2 regions of the Paenibacillus sp. DCT19 genome follow, and region 2 is predicted to be linked to the other one. Evidence: a T-box and tRNA genes for the amino acid it is inferred to sense, from the RefSeq annotation. Region 2 holds a T-box; the other holds one or more tRNA genes.
The links. The T-box of region 2 lies ahead of trpS (tryptophan--tRNA ligase). A T-box ahead of a tRNA ligase gene usually reads a tRNA of that ligase, here a tRNA-Trp.
Positions count from the first base shown of each region.

Region 1: it encodes a tRNA-Trp, which carries the amino acid that the T-box ahead of trpS (tryptophan--tRNA ligase) is inferred to sense. The anticodon was not compared.

Region 1 covers NZ_CP029639.1:5,532,152-5,535,349, forward strand. The annotation lists gene DMB88_RS25185 (class I SAM-dependent methyltransferase) at 1-822, opposite strand, end outside; tRNA gene DMB88_RS25190 (tRNA-Leu) at 1,377-1,455, opposite strand; tRNA gene DMB88_RS25195 (tRNA-Cys) at 1,485-1,558, opposite strand; tRNA gene DMB88_RS25200 (tRNA-Gly) at 1,568-1,642, opposite strand; tRNA gene DMB88_RS25205 (tRNA-Gln) at 1,647-1,721, opposite strand; tRNA gene DMB88_RS25210 (tRNA-His) at 1,737-1,809, opposite strand; tRNA gene DMB88_RS25215 (tRNA-Trp) at 1,837-1,910, opposite strand; tRNA gene DMB88_RS25220 (tRNA-Tyr) at 1,917-2,002, opposite strand; tRNA gene DMB88_RS25225 (tRNA-Thr) at 2,008-2,083, opposite strand; tRNA gene DMB88_RS25230 (tRNA-Phe) at 2,099-2,174, opposite strand; tRNA gene DMB88_RS25235 (tRNA-Asp) at 2,266-2,343, opposite strand; tRNA gene DMB88_RS25240 (tRNA-Met) at 2,369-2,442, opposite strand; tRNA gene DMB88_RS25245 (tRNA-Val) at 2,460-2,535, opposite strand; tRNA gene DMB88_RS25250 (tRNA-Glu) at 2,605-2,676, opposite strand; tRNA gene DMB88_RS25255 (tRNA-Ser) at 2,694-2,785, opposite strand; tRNA gene DMB88_RS25260 (tRNA-Asn) at 2,789-2,864, opposite strand; rRNA gene DMB88_RS25265 (23S ribosomal RNA) at 2,936-3,198, opposite strand, start outside.
Region 2 covers NZ_CP029639.1:3,183,919-3,187,116, forward strand. The annotation lists gene DMB88_RS14490 (GerAB/ArcD/ProY family transporter) at 1-1,009, opposite strand, end outside; T-box leader at 1,164-1,416, shown strand; gene trpS (tryptophan--tRNA ligase) at 1,486-2,472, shown strand; gene DMB88_RS14505 (AraC family transcriptional regulator) at 2,537-3,198, opposite strand, start outside.

The sequences.
Region 1 (3,198 bases), 2.3 Mb from region 2:
TCTAATGTATTGCTCAGCCAGGCTAATGGATTGTTCGTCCGTTGGTAGACTATACGTATTCAGCCATTCAGGTAGCTTCTGTACAACTTCTTCCACAGGCAGTTCAACGGTGTTCACTTCCTTGGTAATTAGCGTTGTATAGGAGTACCCCTTCAGATAGAGCAACTGTTGAATGAATCCCATATCACTTGGTTTAAATGGGGTCTGCACTTGAAGCACTGTTCTTAGTTCATCAATCAGTGTGTGCTCCCGTTGTCCAGCCATCGTACTGATATACACATACTTACGGGCAGAATTAATGGCCTGCTCAATCGTTTCCCAATCGGACATTGCTGGACACATTGAAGCAAAAGCAACATCATACTTTTTCCTCCACCCTTTCTGCTCAATAGATATTTCTTCAAACCGCTCGCACACGATTTCAATCTTAGATGTCAAAGCTGCTGGAATTGTCTCCTTCATCAAGGAAACGAGTAGCTCAGAAGGTTCGACCGCTGTTACGGTTGCACCCTTCTCTGCGAACGGGATTGTGAAAATGCCAGAAGCTGCCCCAATATCTAAAACCGACATTCCTTCAAAATCTACACCTTGATTCTCGATCCATCCCATAATGCGCTCAGAACGTGCTTTTCCCTCTGTTGTAAAGGATTGCTGATGATACTCTTTAGCCCATCTCTCAAAAGCTTCTGCTGTATCAAAAGGGGCGCTTGGCTTTTTATATTTGGGACTCCTCGGTCTATTCTTCCAAGCCTCTTCCCACACAGAAAGATCAAATAATCCTTGGGGAATATCTAATTCTTTGCTTGGTATCACTTCTGTCATCTCTACACACTCCATTTCTTCATTCAGATTATTAGATCCACTTCATTGATTTAACTCATATTTGTACAAGGATTCATATAAGGAAATAACTCAGACATGATTTCATGATTTCATGACATCATGAAGTTGATATTGTATGGCTTCGAGGCTTTACCACGTAGAGACTCTACGGCTTAGAAACTTGATGATATTTAAACTTTTCGAATTAACTTCATCTTTCCTACTTATAGCTCAGATGTTTTTTATAATAAATATAAATATGAATACAAATACAAATATAAAGGAGTCATTATATCTTTAATTAGATGCAGCAGCATATCAATGATAACTCCTTTGTACCCACATCATTATTAGTTAATATAAGTAGAGCATTCAAGTCGATTAAGGACTTTACTTATCTATAATATACCCAATGCCAGATTACGTCAATATACAGACAACAGAAATGACTGAACGGATATAGTTTCAACTTACACATCATTGAACATTAAGTATTCTCTCTTTACAAAAAGAACCCTATGAATTGCAAGTGCAATCCATAGGGTTCTACGTTATACCGGCGAGAGGACTCGAACCTCCACGGTTTCCCACTCGATTTTGAGTCGAGCGCGTCTGCCATTCCGCCACGCCGGCACATATTCTTTTCGTATAGAGAAAATAACTGGAGGCGCCACCCAGATTCGAACTGGGGATAAAGCTTTTGCAGAGCTGTGCCTTACCACTTGGCTATGGCGCCGTATTAATTTGGAGCGGAAGACGGGAATCGAACCCGCGACCCTCGCCTTGGCAAGGCGATGCTCTACCGCTGAGCCACTTCCGCATAATGGCTGGGGATATAGGATTTGAACCTATGCATGACGGAGTCAAAGTCCGTTGCCTTACCGCTTGGCTAATCCCCATAGACAAAACAAAGGGGCGATCGAGGGGAATTGAACCCCCGAATGCCGGATCCACAAACCGGTGCGTTAACCACTTCGCCACGATCGCCATATATACTATACTTTTAAAATTAATTGGCAGGGGCAGCAGGAATTGAACCCACACCAACGGTTTTGGAGACCGTTGTTCTACCTTTAAACTATGCCCCTAAAAACTGGTGGAGGATGATGGATTCGAACCACCGAACCCGTACGGGAGCAGATTTACAGTCTGATGCGTTTGGCCACTTCGCTAATCCTCCATAAGTGGTGCCGGCGAGAGGACTTGAACCCCCAACCTACTGATTACAAGTCAGTTGCTCTACCAGTTGAGCTACACCGGCGTATTAAGTTATAAATGGTGGCTCGGGACGGAATCGAACCGCCGACACGAGGATTTTCAGTCCTCTGCTCTACCGACTGAGCTACCGAGCCATAATAAAGTTCAAACTTAAATGTTACACTTTACCTTGGGCGTCGGTGCCTTATATCAGATCTAGTGAACAGTTTCCTCATGTGGAAAATATGGCGGAACCGACGGGATTCGAACCCGCGATCTCCTGCGTGACAGGCAGGCATGTTAGGCCAACTACACCACGGTTCCAGATCACTTTCGTAAGAAAGTATAATTGCGGGGGCAGGATTTGAACCTGCGGCCTTCGGGTTATGAGCCCGACGAGCTACCGGGCTGCTCCACCCCGCGTCGTTATAAAAGATATATGGTGGAGGCTGAGGGGATCGAACCCCCGACCCTCTGCTTGTAAGGCAGATGCTCTCCCAGCTGAGCTAAGCCTCCGAATAACACATTTATGATCTTAACATAAAACCGCTATTAAAATCAACTTCTTTTTTTTGAAGAAAAGAATGACCCGTAGGGGATTCGAACCCCTGTTACCTCCGTGAAAGGGAGGTGTCTTAACCCCTTGACCAACGGGCCTTGCTAAAAAAATTATCTGGCGGAGAGAGAGGGATTCGAACCCTCGAGACGCTTGTGACGCCTACACGATTTCCAATCGTGCTCCTTCGGCCAGCTCGGACACCTCTCCATATGGCTCCCCGAACAGGGCTCGAACCTGTGACAACTCGATTAACAGTCGAGTGCTCTACCAACTGAGCTATCAGGGAATATAATACATCCAGAGTGTTGTTCTCTGAAAACTAGATTCGAAACGAAAGTCTGCGATTAGAACTTGCAATTGGATAAGCCCTCGACCGATTAGTACTGGTCAGCTCCATGCATTACTGCACTTCCACCCCCAGCCTATCTACCTCGTCGTCTTCAAGGGGTCTTACATACTGGGAAATCTCATCTTGAGGGGGGCTTCACGCTTAGATGCTTTCAGCGCTTATCCCGTCCGTACATAGCTACCCAGCGGTGCTCCTGGCGGAACAACTGGTACACCAGCGGTACGTCCATCCCGGTCCTCTCGTACTAAGGACAGCTCCTCTCAAATTTCCT
Region 2 (3,198 bases):
GAAAATCACCTAAGGCGAACGTTTCTTCTAGATTTTTCGGTAAATAGGCGATGATATATAGTACAGGCAGCAACGCATATTCCAGACCTGTGATATTTTTGAGACGAAACAAATCTCGAATACCCACGGCGGCAAAATAGTGCTTAAACGCATACGTTGCAAAAATTTGCATGAGCCAGAAGACGATAAAAAGCGATTCGTACCGCTCAAAAAATACGCCTTCAATTTCGAAGCTACGTACCATGTCAAATGTTGGCCAAGTACGAGTCTCAATGCCTGGCAAAGACAAATTTCCTACGACCATGACAATGGTAACCAGATAAATGATGGTACAGATAAGAATGCTATATATAGCAGCTTTATTGCTGGTTTTGACGTCTGCCATGAGTGCTGTAATGATCAATAACACTTCATAACCGGAATAAGACAGAAAGGAAGGCTTAATTCCTTTTAGTACAGGCAGAATCCCTTCACCTAGAAGCGGTCTGAGATTACTAAGCTCAAACATCCTGCTGCTTAGAACAAAAACGACTGCTAACAATAAGAGGGTGACGGGTAATACAATTTCAAAAACACGGATGATTACTTTAAGACCACCGCTAATCATGTAAATACCGATCCATAAGCTGACCATAATGGTAACCCAGCTTGGTGTACGTTCAAGAATGTACATGCTTGTAATTTCAGCCATCACTCGAACTTCGAATGAACACAGAATAACAAAATACATAATAATCAACAGTCCAATAAGATAGGAAACCCATTTACCTGTAATTTCAGGTGTAAACTCAAAAACGGATTTGCCAGGAAATCGGCGACAAAGTGTAACGAGTAAAACACTTACTAATGCTACTAATACACCTGACAAGATGATGGAAATCCACACATCTGGTGTTTTTACTGCTTTACTAATTGTGCGAGGTAGTGTTAAAATTCCGGCTCCAAGGATCGAATTAATAACGACAATGACTACCCCAGATGTGCTGATCTTCGATCCGGACTGTTTCATGATCTCACCCCAAGCTGGAGAATTTTTTAGTAGCATTCCCCAGTGTAGCTTTTTTATGTAAAATGGGGTTTGGTGATGTACATCGTGATTTACCTTGTAAATTGAAGCTTGATTTTTGCTTTACATTCGGATAATATGTATTTTAATTTAGTAATAGTTAGCAATGAATGGAAAGAGTAATTGCATTGAATCGTCCAAGCGAGCCGGCGAATGGTGAGAGGTCCGGTACGAGAATGTGTAATGAATGGGTCCATTCGCTTCAATCCGAACTTCGCATGGCGATCAGTAGGCGTTGACGGTATCCCTCCGTTATCCATGGGAACCCTGTTAGTCGTTTTGACAGGTGTGAGTGCAGCCGAGAGGCTGAATTCGGGTGGTATCGCGGAGTCTAACACTTCGTCCCTTTTAGGGATGGAGTGTTTTTTGTTTTTCATCGGTTAGGTAATGAGAATTTCAGTGAACTAGGAGGAATGACAATGAAACAGAGAATTTTATCGGGTATTAAGCCGAGCGGTGACTTGAACATTGGAGGGTATGGTGGTGCTTTAAGTCAATTTATTAAGTATCAACATGAGTTTGAGTGCTTTTTCTTTATTCCTGATCTACATGCGATCACGGTGTATCAAGATCCAGAAGAATTACGGCGGCGGTCACGAGAAATTGCAGCATTTTATATTGCGGCAGGTGTAGATCCTGCTAAAGCATGCATATTTCTTCAATCCCAGGTTGCAGCACATCCTGAGCTTTCATGGTTGCTGGAAACGCAGGCTAGCTTTGGAGAGTTGAGTCGGATGACACAATTCAAGGATAAATCAGAGGGCAAGGATGTTGTCAGCTCTGCGCTGTTTACCTATCCCGTCCTAATGGCCGCGGACATTCTACTCTACCAGGCGACACATGTACCCGTAGGGGAAGACCAGAAGCAGCATTTGGAACTAACGCGTGATTTAGCCGAACGGTTCAATCATCGCTTTGGTGAAACATTCACCCTACCTGAGCCCATTATTCAAGAGATTGGATGCCGGATCATGGGACTGGATAACCCGTCGAAGAAAATGAGTAAAAGCAACCCGAATCTTAGCAGTTATGTGCTGCTCTTAGACTCACCTGAGATAATCAAGAAGAAATTTGCTCGTGCAGTCACGGATTCTGAAGGAAGCGTATATTACAATTGGGAGACGAAACCTGCCATTAGCAACTTAATTGAAATCTACTCTGTATTCTCAGACGAATCAATAGAGAACGTTGTGAAAAAGTTCGACGGACAGGGTTATGGTACATTCAAAAAAGAATTAGCTGAACTGGTCGTTGAGAAATTAGTCCCGCTTCAGAATCGATTCAAGGAAATCGTGAACTCGGCACAGTTGGATGAGATTCTTAAGGATGGTGCTGAACAAGCAGCCATACAGGCGAATATTACACTTACCAAAGCGAAACAGGCGATGGGATTAATCACATTTTAGATAACACATTGGTTATTTCTATTGCTATATCAATTGAACAAACACGAGGTTCTTTCCATATATCCTAAAGTATTCTCCTTTGTATTTTCGGATTTGTGAAGATCGATGGTAGAACAGACAATAACCTTTCACGGGTGATTGGATCGTCATAGTTCCAACTAGAATCTAACCAGTGAACGTTGTAAGGTGACGATTTTTCTGAAAATAACGGAGTGATAAATTGCAGGTCTGATGGATTGGACAGTACAAAGTTGCGGTCGCTTAGGTACCGGCTAATTTGATTAAGTTCAATTTGCACCCACAGCATGCCCTCTTGAATGAAGTGGTTAACAGGTGCAGGGGGACGAAAGCCAAGGGATTCATATAACGTAGCCGCAAACCCGTTTTGCCCCATGACATAGACATTTTTGCCCAATACAAGATATACCGTAGCGTGTTCTCCCACATGATATTGATCGGATAATTGACGCCGTAGACGCCGTATATTTGCCTCATATCGGTTAATCCACTGTTCTGCTACTTTATTTCGATTAAAAAGATCGGCGATGTAAAGTAACCGTTCGTAGGTGGTGTTTCTACCAGAATATACAATAGTTGGCGCTATGGCATCTAATTGTGACAGTTGACGTTCACAATAATTGCCTAACAGCATAAGATCCGGTTTTAACGGTGAAACCTGCTCCGGGGATGCTTGTAATCCGATATCTAAAATGCTGTGCAGCTTGT